Linked DNA regions of Luteitalea sp. TBR-22. The protein of the gene in region 1 interacts with the protein of each later gene in a pairwise test. Links are inferred from orthologs where the notes say so. Each region holds a gene or a part of one and is shown on either strand. Other genes may lie near its edges. The genes, in order: dps and clpS.

The links.
Region 2: the proteins of dps (region 1) and clpS interact in binary tests that used the Escherichia coli proteins (3 or more experiments, as listed by UniProt). The link is inferred for Luteitalea sp. TBR-22 from one-to-one orthologs.

What each region holds. Positions count from the first base shown.
Region 1 is NZ_AP024452.1:933,276-942,748, forward strand. What follows is about bases 2,430-5,373. They hold dps (DNA starvation/stationary phase protection protein Dps), read right to left. Parts: upstream 4,185-5,373; coding sequence 3,675-4,184; downstream 2,430-3,674. Other genes in these bases: TBR22_RS03845 (heparan-alpha-glucosaminide N-acetyltransferase domain-containing protein), read left to right, coding at 2,430-2,559; TBR22_RS03850 (ComEC/Rec2 family competence protein), read left to right, coding at 2,618-3,640; TBR22_RS03860 (M14 family zinc carboxypeptidase), read right to left, coding at 4,253-5,373. Outside these bases: TBR22_RS03830 (ferrous iron transporter B), read right to left, coding at 1-524; TBR22_RS03835 (FeoA family protein), read right to left, coding at 526-816; TBR22_RS03840 (OsmC family protein), read left to right, coding at 1,044-1,454; more of TBR22_RS03845, read left to right, coding at 1,447-2,429; more of TBR22_RS03860, read right to left, coding at 5,374-7,042; TBR22_RS03865 (LamB/YcsF family protein), read left to right, coding at 7,776-8,549; TBR22_RS03870 (sulfite exporter TauE/SafE family protein), read left to right, coding at 8,546-9,319; TBR22_RS03875 (S9 family peptidase), read left to right, coding at 9,335-9,473.
Region 2 is NZ_AP024452.1:333,903-343,136, forward strand. Bases 2,651-5,355 are described here. They hold clpS (ATP-dependent Clp protease adapter ClpS), read right to left. Parts: upstream 4,308-5,355; coding sequence 3,993-4,307; downstream 2,651-3,992. Other genes in these bases: clpA (ATP-dependent Clp protease ATP-binding subunit ClpA), read right to left, coding at 2,651-3,987; TBR22_RS01465 (MBL fold metallo-hydrolase), read left to right, coding at 4,624-5,355. In the rest of the region: TBR22_RS01445 (hypothetical protein), read right to left, coding at 1-805; TBR22_RS01450 (nucleotide exchange factor GrpE), read right to left, coding at 869-1,459; more of clpA, read right to left, coding at 1,567-2,650; more of TBR22_RS01465, read left to right, coding at 5,356-5,541; TBR22_RS01470 (PQQ-binding-like beta-propeller repeat protein), read left to right, coding at 5,727-7,784; TBR22_RS01475 (amidohydrolase/deacetylase family metallohydrolase), read left to right, coding at 7,880-9,172. UniProt on the Escherichia coli protein: Involved in the modulation of the specificity of the ClpAP-mediated ATP-dependent protein degradation.

The DNA.
Region 1 (9,473 bases):
TCGTCGACGCCGTCGCCGCGCCGGGCAATCATCGGGATCACCGGACAGCCGAGTCGCTCCGAGAGCTTGCGGGCGTCGATCGTCAGGCCCCGGCCCTGCGCGAGGTCGATCATGTTCAGGGCGACCACGACCGGCAGGCGGTAGGCGAGGAGCTCGCCGACGAGCACGAGGTTGCGCGTCAGGTTGCACGCGTCGATCACGACCAGGACGGCGTCGGGCTGGCGGTAGAGCCCCGAGCCGCTGAGCACGTCGCGGGCGATGCGCGTCTCCGGCATGTCGAGCGCGAGCTCGTACAGGCCGGGCAGGTCGATGATGTCGGCCAGCCACTCGCCGGGCAGGGCGGCGCGGCCGACCCGCGACGTGGTGGTGGTGCCGGGGAAGTTGGAGGTCTTGGCCCGTGCCCCGCACAGGCGGTTGAACAGCGTGGTCTTGCCGGTGTTGGGATTGCCGACGAGTGCGATCCGGGCCGGTTCACGCGCGACGACGCGACGCGGGCTTGCCGTTTCCGGCGCGTCGACCGCCATCTCAGCCCTCGTGCGACTCGGGGACCACCATGATGCCGTTGGCCACGGCCTGCGACAGGCCGATGCGCGTGGAGCGCACCTGGACGATGCAGGGCTCGCCAGCCTTGCAGAGGGTCAACTGGCACTCGCGGGTCAGGCCGAGCGCGCGGAGGAGGTCGCACGACGCCGGGTCGAGTTCGGCGGTCGCCTTGAAGCGGGCGATCGCACCATCACGCAGCGAACTCAGCGGGATGGGAGACCCTGCGGGTTGCGCCACGCCCGAAGGCGCGGGGGAGACGGCGTGCTTGGCCATTGGGAGGCGTCCGAGCGTGGCCCATCGGAAGATGGCGACCTGCCCGGTCCGATTTCTGCGTCGATCCTAGCACGGAACTGAGACTGTTTCTCAAGTCGCACGATGTGGTGTCACCACCGGCGGGTCGGGCGCATCCAACTCACAGGCGCCCGGCCGGCTCCTGACTCATACCAACGGCGCGGTTGGAGACCGCGCCCTCCCCCGGTGCCTCCTTTCCGCTACCGCCCATGGCCAAGACACTCGAAGTCAGCCTCACCTGGAACCACGACCAGGTGTTCGACACACATCTCGCGACCGGCTCCGGCCCCGTGCTCGATGGCGATGGCGCCGAGGGGGCATCGCCGACGCAGGCCGTCGCGCTCGCCCTCGGCGCCTGCATGGGCATCGACGTCGTGAGCATCCTCAAGAAGGGACGGCACGACCTGCGGGCACTCCGCGTGAAGGTCACAGGTACGCGGGCCGACGGGCCGCCGTCCTACTTCACCGGCTGGATCCTGCATTACGAGATCACCGGCCCGGTACCCGATGCGGCCATCGAGCGCGCCATCGCGCTGTCGAGGGACACCTACTGCTCGGTGTGGCACAGCCTGCGGCGGGACGCGCCGCTCGAGGTCACGTACACTCGCGTGGATGGCTGAACCGGCCCCGCCAGGGACCCCGCGGCCGTCACGGCACCGAGCCGGCTACATCGACTGGCTCCGCGGCCTGGCGGTCGTCATCATGATCCTCGCGCACGTGGTCGACGCCTGGACGGTGGTCGGCCCGACGCGTCAGTCGCGCCCGTATTTCTGGTTTCTCGTGCTCGCGGGCATGGGCGCGCCCCTCTTCCTCTGGCTGGCCGGCCTCGCCGTGCCGCTCGCGGCGCATGCACGGGTCAGGCGCGGCGCCTCGGTGGCCGAGGCGAGCTGGATGCTGCAGAAGCGCGGGTGGGCGATCTTCGGGCTCGCCCTGCTGTTCCGCCTGCAGGCCTGGCTGTTCAGCGCCGGCGCGACGCTGTACGGCATCCTCAAGGTCGACATCCTCAACGTGATGGGCCTGTCGCTGGTCGCGGCCGGGTGGCTGTGGGGCCGCGCGTCGACTCGGCGAGGTCGGGTGTCGCTGGCCACGGCCGCGACCCTGGCGGTGCTGGTGCTCACGCCGCTGCTGCGCGTCTGGACCTGGCCTGCCCTCATCCCCGACCCCATCGAGGCCTACCTCCGGCCGCCGCCGGCCCGCAGCACCTTCACGCTGTTCCCGTGGGCGGCCTTCGCCCTGGCGGGCCTGGCGCTCGGCGAGTGGCTCGCCACCACGACCGCCGAGGCGCGCGACAGGTTCCACGGCTGGTGCGTCGCGGGCGGGCTCGTGGTGGCGGTGATCGCCTACCAGCTCTCGTTCCGCCCGACGCTGTTGCCCGGCTCGAACTTCTGGACGACATCACCGGCGTTCTTCGCGATCCGGCTCGGCGCGATGACCGCCGTGTTCGGCATGCTGTACTTCGGGCTCGCACCAGGGGGTGTCTGGGCGCGGCTGACGCCGCCGCGCCACTGGAGCCCGATGGAGCTGCTGGGGCGCACCTCGCTGTTCATCTACTGGGTGCACGTCGAGCTGGTCTACGGCGTGCCGTCGATCCGCCTCCACAAGGCCCTGTCGTTCAACGGCGCGCTCGTCGCCTTCGCGCTCTTCACGCTCCTCATGCTGGTGCTGGCCATGGCCAAGTCCCGCTACTGGGACAAGGACGCGCCTTGGATAACGCTTGACGCTTGACGCTTTTAACGACTAACGACTAACGACTAACGCCTGACGCCTGACGGCGAGGAACCCCATGCGAGTTGCCATCTCCCTGTTCTCCTCCCTGCTCGTCGCCGCCACCGCGTCGGCGCAGCCGACGCTCGACATCTATCACGTGGACGTGGAGGGCGGCGCGGCGACGCTCATCGTGTCGCCGGGGCGCGAGTCGGTGCTCGTCGACGCGGGGTGGCCGGGCAACGGTGGGCGCGACGTCGCGCGCATCCGTGCCGCGATGCAGGCCGCCGGGATCTCGCGGATCGACCACATGATCACCACGCACTACCACACCGATCACGTCGGCGGCGTCCCGGCCCTGAAGGCCGCCGTGCCGATCGGGCAGTTCCATGACCACGGCCCCATGAGCCCGCCGTACGCGCAGGACTACGCGAGCAACTACGAGGCGTACGTCGCCGTGGTCAGCGACCGCCACACGCTGAAGCCGGGAGACACGCTGTCGCTGAAGGGCGCCGCTGGTGGGCCGCCCGTGGTGCTGTCGTTCGTCGCCGGGCACGGCGTGGTCCACACCAGGGCCGGCGCGCCTGCCAACGCCGCGTGCGCCACTGTCGCGCCCAAGCCGGAGGACCCGTCGGACAACGCTCGCAGCCTGGGCTTCACGCTCGCCTACGGGGCGTTCGACTTCTTCGACGCCGGCGACCTGACCTGGAACGTCGAGGCAAAGCTCGTGTGTCCGGCCAACACGCTCCCGAAGGTCGACGTCTACCAGGTCACGCACCACGGGCTCGACCAGAGCAACCACCCGCTGGTGCTGCAGGCGCTCGCCCCGACCGTGGCGGTGATGAACAACGGCGCGAAGAAGGGCGGCTCGCCGACGACGGTGCAGGCCCTCAAGGCGCTGCCGTCGCTGCAGGCGCTCTTTCAGTTGCACCGCAACGTGGCGACGGGGCCCGGCGACAACACGACGCCGGAACTCATCGCCAATCTCGACGAGGCCCCCGACGCCGGACACATGGTGAGCATCCACGTCCGCGCCGATGGCCGGTACGAGGTGGTGAACCACCGCACCGGCGACAAGCGGGCGTACGCGTCGAACAGGTAGGGCCCGGTCCCGGGCCGCGTTGCTGCGCCTCCCCCTACGGGCGCGACGCGTGTGCCTCGACGAACCACATGTACTTGTCGATCTCGTGGGCGATTTCCGTGAACAGGTCGGCGGTCACGGCGTCCTCGAGCTCCGTCGCGTCCTCGATCGCCTGTCGGAGCGCGGTCCCGAACCTGGCCAGCGCCGATGAGACGCAGTCCACGTGCGCGTGCCAGTCCTGTGCCTCTGCCGGGTAGGGCGGCAGTGTCGTGCGTTCCACGACGGCCTGCGCCGTGCCGACCGCGATGCCGCCGAGCATGACGGCGCGCTCCGCGATCTCGTCCTTGAACTTCGCGGCAGCCTCCGCCACCTGGTCGAACAGCTCGTGCAGGCCGATGAAATTGGGCCCCTTGACGTTCCAGTGGGCCTGCTTGGCCTGCAGCTCGAGGTCGATGACGTCGGCCAGCCGCGCGTTCAGCAACGCAATCGCCTGCGTGCGTGTCTCGACGTCGAGGCCGTGCTTGGTGGCGGTGAGCGGCACCTCTGCAGTGGTTCGGGTGGTCATGTTCGATTAGACGCGCCACCGCCACGGCATGGCAACCACGACCATGGGATCCACCACTGGCCGCCTGGTCACTGCGCGGCCGTGACCGTCGATGCCTCCTTGGCCTTCTTCGCGGGGACGTCGTTCCAGAACAGGACCGCCGCATTGAAGAGCATCCCGAACTCGCCGTGGTTCTGCCAGCGGTAGCAGGGATTGGTGGCAAAAGCGACGACCCGTCCCTGCCCCATCGGCGTGTCCACGAGGGCCGGACGGCGACGGATCTCCGCCGACCCGCGCATGAGCCCGCTCAGCACGCCTTCGTCGCCACCGGTGAATCGCATCAGGACCTGCTCGGCCACGTCCTCGGTCGGTACCTGCAACAGCGGTCCATTGGCGTACCGCACGGGCAGACGGGTCTTCGCGTAGCCGAAGAAGATCGGGTGCTCCGGTCGCAGCACCTCCACCTCGACGATCGGGCCGGGGGCATAGAAGGCGGCGGTGGGCCGCGTGGCCGTGACGGTGCGTTGGAGCCCGAACTCGGCCGGCATGTACGACGACGCGCCGAGGGTGACGAGGACGCCGCCGTCCTCGACGAACTTCTGCAGTTGGACGACACCCTCGAGGCCCATCCCGCCCGTGATGTCGTCGGACTCACCGTACTGGCCCAGCGTCGGGAACTGCGGATCCTTCCGGTAGGCCAGGGGACCGCCCTTGCGCTCCACGTCGTACACGAGTGACTTGCCCGTCGTCGCCTGGTTGGGCACAAGGATCACGTCGTACGCCTGGCGGAGCGAGCCCTGGCGGACGCGCTCCTTGTAGATCAGGTCGTAAGGGATCCCGAACGTGTCGAAGGCGTGCCGCACCCAGCCGACCTCCTGCGTCCGGCCCCAGGTCGAGAACATCGCCAGCCGTGGCAGGTCGACGGCCACGGTCGCGACGTCCGGCATCGTGGCCAGGCCGGTTGCGGCGAGTCCGAGCGACGTGACGGCGTCGGTCAATGCGGCGCCGGCCGAGGCAGGCACGATGAACGACCCCGCCGGGTACCTCACGTCGCCGACGCTGAAGCCGGCCGACGTGGCGCGCACGTCCACGGTGCGGCCGAGCGCCAGGCGCAGGCGCACCATGTCGTTCGACCCGTGGTGCGGCACCACCCATGCTGCCGGCGCCGCCGGGCCCGACACCGTGCCCTTGCGGGCCAGATCGGTCACGGGTGAGGCCGGTGCCTCGAGGACGGCCTTGTCGGCAATCGGCTTGACGTCCACCTGCAACATCAACCCCATCGTCCAGCCGGTGTCGTCGTAGGTGCGCAGCGAGGGGTCGGGAAAGGTCTGCTTCTCGAGCAGCGTCTTGACGAGCCGTCCATAGGGCTGGTCGCGACGGATCACGTACGAACCCGCCGGGTAGACCGTGTCGGCCACCTTCACGTCAGCCGTCGCCCGCGAGATCTCGATGCCCTGACGCATCAGCAGGAACAGCAGGGTGTCGACGCGCGTCTGGTCGGGCTGGCCTGCCGGCACGATGTAGGCGTACGGCGCCTCCGTCCTGCCGGCCTCGAGGCTGTTGCGGCTCTTCCTGTAGAAGTTCTCGACCAGCACCTCGGGGAAGGCCGATGCGTACTGCAGCGCCGACAGCACGGCGGTCTGCATGTAGTTGGTGTTGTTGCGCATCGACCACGTGACCTCCTTGTACGGTGGCAACGGCCGGTACCACTCCCGACTGGTCTGCCCGGCGCCGCCGTCCGGTGGCGCCACCCGCCGCTTCATCGTCGTCGCGCCGCCGTTGCCGAACGTCTCGTACATGCGGACCAGGCCGTTGTGGTTCGACGACATGAAGGCGAGATAGCCGGGCGACCACATGTCGACGAACCCGTGCGTCCACACGCCGGGCATGCCGTACCTGGTGAGCTGCATCATCTCGAAGTTGGCAAACATCGGCAGCTCGCCGTACACGATCGGGTCGAGGTTCGGGTTCTGCGGCGCCTGGCCCGAGAAGGTGTAGAGGAAGGGCACCGACTCGTGCAGGTCGTGCATCACCGGCGGGTGCGTCTTCAGGTACCACTCGAGGTGGGCGCGCAACGTGACCTGCGAGTAATTGATGTCGCGGTTGTTGTCGTGGAAGATGTACTTCCCCCAGTAGGGAGGCCCGGTGATGCGGTCCTTCTCCTCGGTGATGTCCACCATGTACTTGCGGTACCAGTCGACGTAGCGATCGCGCCCGTCGGGATCGCTGGCCGGCGTGAAGCTGACGATGATGCGGTCGCGGATCTGCCGGATCAGCGGGGTGTCCTCCGCGACCAGCCGGTAGGCGAGTTCCATCAGCATCTCCGGCGGCCCCGTCTCCGCGCTGTGCAGGCCGGCCATCAGGTGATAGATGGGCGGCGTGCTCGCGACCAGCCGGCGCGCCTCGTCCTCCGACAGGCCGCGAGGATCGGCGAGCCGGCCCAGGCTCGCGATGTGCGTGTCGAGCTGCTTCATGGTCGACTCGCTCGCGACGTAGACGACGTTGACCTCGCGGCCTTCATCGGTCCTGCCGATGGTCGTCACGCGGATGCGCGGCGACGCCTTCTCGAGCGCGCGGTAGTACGCGAGCGCGTCGGCGGTCTTGGTGAGCCGCTTCGGCGTGCCGACGTGATAGCCGAGCACGTCCTTCGGCGTGGGGATGCCCTTCACCAGCGGCAGGTGGTCGACCAGGGGGCTCAGGAACTCCGGCCCGGTCGTCCACTCGCGGACGCGCGCCGCGAAGTCGGGATCGGTGGCTGCCGAGGCCGACGAGGTGCGCGTGCGCGTCGCGTCACGCGCGGCCGGTTGCGCATGCGGCACCGCGCCGAGGGGCAGTGCCAGGAGCAGGACGAGGACCCATCGAGGAAGGCGCGCGGACATGCCGCGGATTATGGCCGCAGCCCGGCACCGAGGGAAATGCCGCCCACCAGATTCGTGATCGACACGTCCCTTTTCGTGATCGCCGAGTCGCGCCGCGCCCGTGCCGCCCCGACCACCGCGCGAGATCCCGACGTATCACGCCATTTGCTGGTGTGGCATGCCGGTTGCTCTTGTTCCAGGCGTCGGCGGCTTGTTTGTGGCACGAGGCCACATTGCTGGGGAGCCAGGTCGTCGGCAGCAGGGGTCACGCGGCATCGCGCGGCCTCTGCGTACTTCTCTGGCCCGTCGTGCCGTCAAGGTGCGACGGGCCTTCTCGCGTTTGCAGGAACGTCCTCGGCCCTGGGCCGTACCGTCGGCACGACGTGATCGCCGGGCCACGACCAAAGTTGTCAGTCGAGCCCCACATTCGTGATCGCCGCGGTCGCCTCGCGGTCGGCGATTGGCGATTTCCTTCGACAAAACAAGCCTGATCGCATCGGAGCGCCTTCTGGCATGCCCGTTGCTCCAGTGAAGGCTGTCGGCGGTATGTTTGTGGCACGATGCCACAGTGCTGGGGAGCCATATCGTCGGCAGCAGAGGCCACGCAATTCTGCGCGGCCTCTGCCCGTTCTTCCCTTCGCCCTTCCCTTCTTCCCCCTTCTCCCGTCTCCCCCTCCCGATCCGCGATCCTCGATCCCCGATCGTCGATCCCGGATCCGCGCCCGCCCCTTCTCCTTCCGGTATCGTGTCCTCCGTGCGTCTCGACATGAACGCGGACGTGGGCGAGCACGACGGACCGCCGCTCGAGGACGCCCTGGCCCTGCTGCGCCTGGTCACCTCCGCCAACATCGCCTGCGGAGCGCACGCCGGCGACGACGAGAGCATGAGACTCACGGCGCGTGCCGCGGCGGCTGGCGGCGTGCAGGTCGGCGCGCATCCGTCGTTCCCCGATCGCGAGGGCTTCGGGCGACGGGTGCTGCCGCTGTCGCCGGCGCAGGTCCGTGACGAGGTCGCGCGCCAGGTGCAGCGCCTGGCCGGACTCGCTGCCCTGGAAGGCGTGCCGGTGCGCCACGTGAAGCCCCACGGCGCCCTGTACAACCTCGCGGGGCACGACCGGCGCGTCGCCGAGGCGATCGTGGCGGGCATCGTCGCCGTCGATGCGGCCCTGGCCTTGTACGCGCCCCACGGCACTGCGCTTGCCGACGCCGGCCACGCCGCGGGCCTTCGCGTCGTCGCGGAGGGCTTCCTCGACCGGGCTTACGAAGATGACGGGTCGCTCACGTCCAGGGCGGTGGAGGGCGCAGTGCTGCACGACGCCGACGCGGCCAGCGTGCGGGCGCTCGCGTGGGTGCGCACGGGCCTGGTCACGGCGCGGTCGGGGCAGCTGATCCGGTTGCCGCTCGAGACACTCTGCGTGCACGGCGACACCCCCGGCGCCGCGGCGATGGCGGCCCGCGTCCGTGCGGCGCTGAGGGCGGCCGGCGTCAGAATCGTGCCGGCTCTCGCGCCCTCGGAGGATCGCGCGTGACGCTGCTGCTGGTCGGTACCGTCGCGTTCCTCGCCTCGGCCCTCACCTTCATCTCGGGCTTCGGGCTGGGCACGCTGCTCATGCCCGTGTTCGCGCTGTTCATGCCGCTGGAGCGGGCGATAGCCGCGACGGGGGTGGTGCATTTCCTCAACAGCCTGTTCAAGTTCGCGCTCGTCGGCCGCCGGGCCGACTGGCCGATCGTGGCGCGCTTCGGCCTCCCCGCGCTGGTCGCCTCGCTGCTCGGCGCGTGGTGGTTGGTGCACGTCTCCGCGCAGCCGCCGCTGTTCTCGTGGTCGCTCGGCACGCGGGTCCTGCAGGTGACGACGGCGCGTGTGCTCATCGGCGCGCTGCTGCTGGTGTTCGTGCTCGTGGAGTGGGTGCCGCGGTGGAAGGCCCTCACGTTCCCGCCGAGCCTGATCCCGCTCGGTGGCGTGCTCAGCGGCCTCGCGGGCGGCGTGTCGGGCATGCAGGGCGCGCTGCGCTCGGCGTTCCTCGCGCGAGCCGGCCTGTCGCGGGACGCCTTCATCGCGACAGGCGTGGCGATCGCCTGCCTGATCGACGTGTCGCGCCTCGGCGTCTATGCTCGGGGCTTCCGCGCGCATCGCCAAGCCATCGACGAGACGCTGCTGCTGGTGGCCATCGCGGCGGCGTTCGCGGGCGCGCTGGTCGGGCGGCGCTACCTGGAGCGCCTGACGATGGAGGCGGTGCGGCACGTGATTGCGGTGCTGCTGTTGCTGGTGGCCGTGGCGATGGCGATCGGGCTGATCTGAGGACGAGGGAGACTCATGGGGCGAGCGACGCGCGGACATCTGGTGTGGTGCATGGCGATGCTGGTGGTCGGCGCGGGCCGTCCCGGCGCGGCGCAGACCCGCGGGCTCACGCCGGCCGACTTCTACAGCGAGGTCACTGTCGAGGAGGTCGCGA
Region 2 (9,234 bases), 600 kb from region 1 along the record:
CGTCGGGAGTCAGCACGAGCGCGGCGACGGCGGCCGAATCGGTCGTCGCCACGTAGTCGTCGTGCAGCCATGCCGGGGGCGCGCTGCCCGGCACGCGCGACAGCATCGCCGGGGTCACGTCCTTGTGGCCGGGTAGCGGCTCGAGCCCGAGCTGATCGGTATCGCGTCGGCCGACGCGCACGTGCCCCGGCACCTGCACCGGCATGGTCGCAATCGCCACGACACCCCGGACCACGGAGATGCGCGTCGTGTCGCCGTCCCGCTGGGTGGTGACCTCGGCGGCGTCGACGCGCGCCATCTGCACGCGGATGCCTCCGGTGGACCACTTCACGAGGTGACGACAGCCGTACTCGTTGGCGCCGGGGACGAGCGCGGACCGGCGGATCCAGCCGCGATCGACGGCCGCGCCCTTCTTGTACGAGGCCCGGGGACGGAGGGTCGCGAACACGCGCGGCAGCACGTCGCGCTCGAAGGTGTCGGCCGACGCCTTGAAACGGGCGGCGCGGCCGCCATCCAGCCAGTGCGCGGCGCGTCGCACGCCGAGCACGAGCAGCACCGCCAGGCCGACGACCTGCCAGCTCGCCGGGTCGCCCCACCAGGTGTCCGGCCACGGGTGACGCACCAGCAGCGCGATCGCCGTGCCCCAGCCCACCAGGCCGAGGACCAGGCCCGGCATCATGCCGGCCATCAGCGATGCCTGTTCGCTCGAGAGCGCCTCGATCGCCGGGCGCAGGGCGCGCGCGTACTCGGCGCGCAGGTGGGCGCGCCGCGCCTCGCGTGCTGCCTGATCCGGCGTGCTGGTCACGCCCGCAGCGTACACGAGACGGAAAGGCCGGCCCGGCTCCGACGCGTGTCTGGCCGGGACGTCCTAGTGGTCGGAGGCGACCGCGACCGCGGCGGGACGCAACACGTCCTCGCCGATCAGGTAGCCGGGTGCGGCCACGCCGGCCACGATGCCCTCCCCGAACTGCGGGGTGACCGGCACGGTGGTGATCGCCTCGTGTCGCTCGGGATCGAACGGCTCGCCGATCGGCTCGATGCGGCTGATGCCGTAGCCGGCCAGCTTGTGGAGGAACTGCTGCCGCACCAGCTCGACGCCGGCGACCAGCGCATCGGCGCTGCCGCCGGCGCGGGCCGCGCCGAGCGCGCGATCGAGGTTGTCGACGACCTCGAGAAGGTCGGCGAAGACGGCGCGACGCGACAGCTCGGCGTCGCGCGCCGCGTCCTTGCGGACGCGCAGGCGCATCGCCTCGAACTCGCGCTGCGCCTCGTGCACGGCGTTGACGTACTCCTGCAGCTGCTCGTTCTTCTCGGCGAGCTGCTGCTCGAGTTCCTGGACGTACGTCGGCCTCTCGAAGACGGTCGGACCGTCTTCGGCCTGCGCCGGCGCGTCCTCGGCGACGGTCCGCGCCCACCAGCGACGATCGACGACCTTCACGGGCTCTTGTTGGTCACTCATGGCAAATCGCAGAGTTGCACGATCTCAGAATTTCACCAGCGTCGTTGACGGCCCCGTGGCGGTGGTCATGAAATTGTGGAATTCCTGACTTGTGAAATTTCCAGACGCTACGCATCGATCGTGTCTTTGGCCGCCGGCGCCGGCGTGCTCACGATGTCGAACGTCAGCGCGCCGTCCTTCAGGCCGATCGTCACGCTGCCGCCGTGCTCCAGGCGGCCGAAGAGGATCTCGTCGGTGAGCGGGTCGCGCACCTCGGTCTGGATGACGCGCGCCAGCGGCCGCGCCCCGTAGACCGGGTCGTACCCCTTCCCGGCGAGCCACGCGCGCGCCTCGGGTTCGAGGGTGATGGCGACGCGCCGCTCGGCCAGCTGCGCCTCGAGCTGCAGGACGAACTTCTCGACGATCGTCTCGACGACGGCCGGCGACAGCGCCCCGAAGGTGACCGTGGCGTCGAGGCGGTTGCGGAACTCGGGGCTGAAGATGCGCTCGAGCGCCTGCTTCGCGCGTCCGGCCGCCCCCTTGCCCGACGACGACCCGCTGAAGCCGACCAGCGCCTGGCTCATCTCGCGCGACCCCGCGTTGGACGTCATGATCAGGATCACCTGCCGGAAGTCCGCCTTGCGCCCCGTGTTGTCGGTGAGCGTGGCGTGATCCATCACCTGCAGCAGGATGTTGTAGATGTCGGGGTGTGCCTTCTCGATCTCGTCGAGCAGGAGCACCGCGTACGGGTCCTTGCGAATCGCGTCGACCAGCAGGCCGCCCTGCTCGAAGCCGACGTAGCCCGGGGGCGCGCCGATGAGCCGGGCCACCGCGTGCTTCTCCATGTACTCCGACATGTCGAAGCGCACGAACTGGTTGCCCAGGTGGATGGCGAGCTGCTTGGCCAGCTCGGTCTTGCCGACGCCGGTCGGGCCGGTGAACAGGAAGCAGCCGGCAGGCTTGTCGGGCTGGCCGAGGCCCGCCCGTGCACGCTTGATCGCCCGCGCCACGGCCTTGACCGCGTCGTCCTGGCCGAACACCACGCGCATCAACTGATCCTCGAGCGTCCGCAGCCGTTCCTTGTCGGAGGCGTGGGCCTGCTTGTCGGGGATGCGGGCCATGCGCGCGATGACGCGCTCGATCTCGGGCACGTCGACGACCTGGCGCGGACCCTCGACTGCGCCGTCGGCCGGGGGCGCTGCGGCAGGCAGGCCGGTCGGCGCGCTGCCCGCCGGAGCCTCGGGGGCGGGAACCCGACCCTCCACCGGTGGCGCCTGCCCATCGGCCGAGGCCGGGGCAGAGACGGACAACCGCAGCATTGCGCCAGCCTCGTCGAGCACGTCGATCGCGCTGTCGGGCAGTCGGTAGTCGCGCAGGTGACGGCCGGCGAGCTTGGCGGCCGTCTCGATCGCCCCGTCCGTGTAGGTGACGTGGTGATGGTCCTCGTAGCGACTCCGCAGGCCCTTGAGGATCGTGACGGTCTCCTCGACCGACGGCTCCTCGATCACCACCTTCTGCAACCGGCGAGCGAGGGCGCGGTCCTTCTCGACCTGCTTGAACTCCTCGAAGGTCGTCGCGCCGATCACGCGGATGTCGCCCGCGCTCAGCACCGGCTTGATGAGCGTCGCCAGGTCCATCGTGCCGCCGGTCGTGGCGCCGGCGCCGACGGTGCTGTGCATCTCGTCGATGAACAGAATCGGCTTGGGACGCTTCGCCAGCGCATTGACGACGGCCTTGAAGCGCTCCTCGAAGTCGCCGCGGAAGCGCGTGCCGGCGAGCAGCGCGGTGGCATCCAGCGAGAAGACCTCCGCGTCCTTGAGCACCGAGGGCACGTCGTCCTGCAGCAGGCGCTGCGCCAGGCCCTCGGCCAGCGCCGTCTTGCCGACACCCGGTTCGCCCACGAACATCGGGTTGTTCTTCCGCCGCCGGCAGAGGATCTCCATCGTGCGCTGCACTTCGGCGGTGCGACCCACCAGCGGGTCGAGCGCGCCGGAGCGCGCCTTCACCGTCAGGTTGACGGCGTAGGCGTCCAGCGGCGTGCGCGAGGTGGAGGACCCTTCGTCCCCCTGCCCGGCCGCGGCCGGGCGGTCCTCGCCGACCGGCTCGTCGGGCGCCGGCACCTTGGAGATGCCGTGACTGATGTAGTTGAGGACGTCGAGGCGGGTCACGCCCTGGCCCTCGAGCAACTGCGCCGCGTAGGAGCGGTTCTGCTGGAGCAGGGCGGCCAGCAGGTCGCCGGCCTGCACTTCGCTCTTGCCGGCGCTCTGCACGTGCAGCACGGCGGTCTGCAGGGCGCGCCGGAACGCGAGCGTCTGCTCGGGCTCCTTCTGGGCGCCGCGCGGGAACTGCTCGATGTTCTGCTGCAGGAACTTGTCGAGCTCCGAGCGCAGGCGCGGCAGGTCGGCGCCGCAGGCGGCCAGGATCCGCTCGGCCTCGGTGTCGTGGGCGAGCACGTAGAGGAGATGTTCGAGCGTGAGGTGCGTATGGCGTCGCGAGGTCGCCTCGCGGTAGGCCACGCCTAGCAGCAGCTCGACGGATGCGCTGAACATGGGTCTTACTCCTCTTCCAGGGCCGCCCGCAACGGGAACCCGTTCTGTCGGGCGAGTTCGTGCACCGCCTCCACCTTCGTCTCGGCCACCTCGAAGGTGTACACGCCGCACAGCCCCTTCCCCTGCGTATGCACCTGCATCATGATGCGGAACGCCTCGGCAGGGGTCTTGTGGAACACGGTCTCGAGGACTTCGACGACGAAGTCCATCGTGGTGTAGTCGTCGTTGATCAGCAGGACCTTGAAGCGCGCGGGCTCCTTGGTCTGCTTCTCGGTCCGCTCGAGGACGAGGTCGCCCGATTTCTGTCGTGTGTCGGTCATCGACGTGCTGACCGGCCCACGGGGGCTCCCAGGGGTCCGGATCGCGGCTCGCTGATCTCCGCCACCAGTATACGGACGCTGGGCCCCGGGCCTGCCCGCCATTCGGGCAGGCCGGGCCCAGCGTCCGAATGCCGTGATGCCGGGGATGCCGTGATGCCGGGGATGCCGGGGATGTCGGACCTCGTCGGCCTCGACACGCATTGTCAGCATTCGGTCGCCCGGATGCCGGCAATGTCGAGTGCCGGAGACGTGCGCCAGGCCGACCACCCTCGACATTCTCGGCATTCCGGCATCAGGGCATTGCCATAATTCAGCCATGCAGGTCCTCGCTCACCAACTCCGCTACGCCGACGGCCGGTTCCGGGGCACGTCCGGGGTGATCGCCACGGCCGTCCTGGAGGGCCCCTCCGGCTTCGCCCTCATCGACCCCGGCCCCTCCACCGACCTGGCGGCGCTCGAGGCCGACCTCGCCTCGGGGGGACTCCGCCTCGACGACGTGGAGGCGGTCCTGCTGACGCACATCCACCTCGACCATGCCGGCGCAGCCGGGTCGATCGTGAAGCGGGCGCCCCGCTGCCGGGTGTACGTCCACGAGCGCGGCGCCACGCACATGGCCGCTCCGGACAAGCTCATCGCCAGCGCGACCCAGATCTACGGGGATCAGATGGACGTGCTGTGGGGCGAGTTCGCCGCCGTCCCGGCCGCCAACCTCCAGGTGCTGCGCGGTGACGAGGCGCTGACGATCTGCGGGCATGCGATCGAGGTGGCCTACACGCCCGGCCACGCCCAGCACCACGTGAGCTACCTGCATCGCGCTTCCGGGATTGCGTTCGTGGGCGACACCGGCGGGTGCCGGACGAGCCACATGCAGTCGGTGATGCCGCCGACACCGCCGCCCGACATCGACGTGCCGACCTGGCACCGCAGCGTCGGGCGCATCCTCGACTGGCAGCCGTCGGCGCTCTTCCTCACGCATTTCGGACCGGTGACCGCCGTCGTCGCACACATGGCCGAGCTGCTCGATCGCCTGGAGGTGATGCGCGGCCTCGCCCGTGGGCTGGTCGATGATGCGGCGCTGAGCGAGCAGGAGCGTGAGGCGCGGTTCGTCGAGGAACTGCGACGCGTGTTCCGGCAGCAGCTGAACGACACCGAACTGCGGCGCCTGGAGCTCGGTGTTCCCTTCCCCATGTGCTGGGGCGGACTGGCCCGCGCCATCCGGAAGGGTTTGGCGTAGGGCCGCCACAACTGGCCGTCGTGATTGGGTCATCGACCTTCGTCGAACGCCGCTACGGTGTCGTAGCCGTCGCCCTTGGGCGACGGTCCGTCGTCGTGTGCCAGGCCTCGCTGACTGCCGGCCGCGGCCGGCAGCTACACCTGAGCCCTGAGCCCTGAGCCCTGAGCCTGCACTATGCTGCGCGCATGCCACACATGAGGCCGCTCGCCCTGGCCGGTCTGCTGTCGGCGAGCCTCGCGCCGACGTCGGCCTCCTACCTGACGCAGGCCCGACCACCGGCCGGGGCGGCAGTGTTCGCGGAACGCTGTGCGCCCTGCCACGGCGCCGACGGGCGCGGCGGCGAGCGCGGCCCCGACATCGTCAGCACGCCGGACGCCGCGCGTCGCACGCCCGATGTGATCGCGCGCCTCGTGCGCGAGGGCGTCCCGGGCGGGGGCATGCCTGCCGTGCCACTCGAACCCGACGATGTCCGCGCCGTGGCCAGCCATGTGCGGACGCTGGCCGAGGCGGCACGCGTCGCGCCGACCTGGCCACGCGTGCGCCTGGCCCTGCGGAGCGGCCGAGCGGTCGAGGGGCTCGCGCTGGCCGTCGGCGCGGCCGACCTCACGCTGCTGACCGCGTCGGGCGACCTCGTGCCGGTCGAGCGCGCCGACATCTCGCGGGAGGTCGCGCTCGGTCGGGCGCCGATGCCGACCCTCGCGCCTCGGGCCGACGCTCCGCAGCCCGCGTCGGGGGACTGGCCCACCTACAACGGCGACGTCGGCGGCAACCGGCACTCCCGCCTGGCGCAGGTCACGCCCGCCAACGTCGCCGGGCTGAGGCCGGCCTGGACCTACGCGATTCCGGGCGCTCGCAACCTGCGCACCACGCCCCTGGTGATCGGCGGGGTCATGTACGTCACCGCCCCCAACGAGGTCCACGCCGTCGACGCCGCGACCGGCCGGCAGATCTGGCGGGTGCGCCAACCGCGCACGCCGGGCGTGATTGGCGATGCCGGCGCCGGGGTGAACCGCGGCGTCGCCGTCGCGGGCGATCGCCTCTTCTTCGTGACCGACGACGCGCGGATCGTGGCGCTGCACCGCGGCAACGGACAGGTGCTGTGGGAAACACGGATGGCCGACTTCAAGGCCCACTACGGCGCCACGTCGGCCCCGCTGGTGGTCGGCGGCCTGGCGATCTCGGGCGTGTCGGGCGGCGACGAGGGCGTGCGCGGGTTCGTCGCCGCGTTCGACATCGCCACCGGGCGTGAGGTCTGGCGCACGTGGACGGTGCCGACGCGGGGTGAGCCGGGGTCGGAGACCTGGCAGGGCACGGCACTCGAGCACGGCTGCGCCGCGACCTGGCTGACCGGGTCGTACGACGCCGCCCTGGACCAGGTGCTGTGGACGACCGGCAACCCGTGCCCGGACTACAACGGCGACGAGCGCAAGGGCGACAACCTCTGGTCGGACTCGGTGCTGGCACTCGACCCGCGGACCGGCCAGCGGCGATGGCACTTCCAGTTCACGCCGCACGACCTCAACGACTGGGATGCGGTGCAGACGGTGATCGCCGCCGACCTGCCGTGGGAGGGCGCCACCCGCGCGGTGCTGCTGCAGGCCAATCGCAACGGCTTCTTCTACGTGCTCGATCGCCGCACCGGGCAGTTGCTGCGGGCCACCCCGTTCGTCCGCAACCTCAACTGGGCGACGGGCATCGGCGCCGACGGCCGCCCGCGGCGCCTGCTCGACATGGCCCCGAGCGTGCGCGGCACGACCGTCTGCCCGTCGGTGGAGGGCGCGACCAACTGGATGTCGCCGTCGTTCGACCCGGCCCGCGGCCTGTACTTCGTGCAGGCGCTCGAGCGCTGCAGCGTGTTCACGAAGTCGTCGCGCGGGTTCGAGCCCGGGCAATCGTTCTACGGCGGCACGACGCGTCGCGTGCCTGGCGAGACCGGCGGCAAGGTGCTGCGGGCCATCGAGGTGGCGACGGGCCGCATCGCGTGGGAGCTGCCGCAGGTCGGCGACGGCGACACCTGGGCCGGCGTGCTGTCCACCGCGTCGGGCCTCGTGTTCACGGGCGAGGACGACGGCGCGTTCACGGCCGTCGCCGCGGCCGACGGGCGCCGCCTGTGGCGCTTCGAGGCCAACGCCGACTGGCGCGGGTCGCCGATGACCTACCTGGCCCGCGAGCGCCAGCACATCGCGATCGCCGGCGGCGGCGTCATCTACGCGTTCTCGCTGGGAAGCGCGGCACAGAGGTAGGGCGGGGTGTCCCACCCCGCCGTGAGCGGGGCCATCGGCTGACGGCGCGGTCGGAGACCGCGCCCTACCGCGACCGGACGATCTATGCTCTGCGCATGCGCAGAGCCGTGATGTTTGCCCTCCTGGGGCTGTTCGTATCGCCCCTCGCTGCCCAGGGGCCGGCCGACTACGACTTCCTGATCAAGGGCGGCCGCGTGATCGACCCGCGCAACGGCCTCGACGCCGTGCGCGACGTGGCGATCAAGGACGGGAAGGTCGCGGCGGTCTCGGCCGACATCCCGGCGGCGCGGGCGATGAAGGCCGTCAACGCCAGGGGCCTGCTGGTCACGCCCGGCCTGATCGACCTGCACGTGCACGTCTACCCGGGCGAGAAGCTGCGTGACTACGCGGGCGGTGACTGGAGCATCTTCCCCGACGGCTTCACGCTGCGCAGCTGCGTGACCACCGTCAACGACGCGGGCACCTCGGGCTGGCGCAACTTTCCCGACTTCAAGCGCCGCATCATCGACGAGTCGAAGACGCGCGTCGTCGCCTTCCTCAACATCGTCGGCAACGGCATGGGATCGGGGCCGATCGAGCAGGATGCCGCCGACATGGACGGCGAGGCCACCGCGGCGATGGCGCTGCAGCACAAGGGCGTGATCGTCGGCATCAAGAGCGCGCACTACAACGGCGCCGACTGGAAGCCGTACGAGCAGGCCGTGATCGCCGGCACGAAGGCCAACGTGCCGGTGATGATCGACTTCGGCGGCAACGTCCGTGCCGGACGCACGCTGATGGACCTGTTCATGAAGTACCTGCGGCCGGGCGACATCTTCACGCACATGTACGGCGGCGCGCGGGGCGAGCAGGACGCCACCACGAAGGGACCCAGCGCGGCGATGGTGGCGGGGCGGAAGAAGGGCATCATCTTCGACGTCGGCCACGGCGGCGCGAGCTTCCGCTACTCGGCGGCCGTGCCGATGATGAAGGCGGGCTTCCTGCCCGACTCGATCTCCACCGACCTGCACACCAGCAGCATGAACTCGGCGATGAAGGACATGCTCAACGTCATGGGCAAGTTCATGGCGATGGGCGAGCCGCTCGTCGAGGTGATCCGGCAGTCGACGTGGAACCCGGCCCGGCAGATCAGGCTCGAGTCGCTCGGACACCTGTCGGTGGGCGCGCCAGCCGACGTCGCGGTGCTGCGCCTCGAGCAGGGGCGCTTCGGCTTCGTGGATCCGGTGGGTGGACGCATCGATGCCTCGCAGCGCCTGCAGTGCGAGCTGACCGTCCGCGACGGCAAGGTGGTCTACGACCTCAACGGCCTCATCGCCGATCCCTGGGAAAAGCTGCCGGGAGACGCCCGTGGCGGCGACCCCAAGTGGGATCGGACGCGCGGCCATTAGTCATTCGCCGCACGGCCGCAGCTACAGGCTCGAGGCTCAGAGAGCCTTCCGACTCGGAAGTC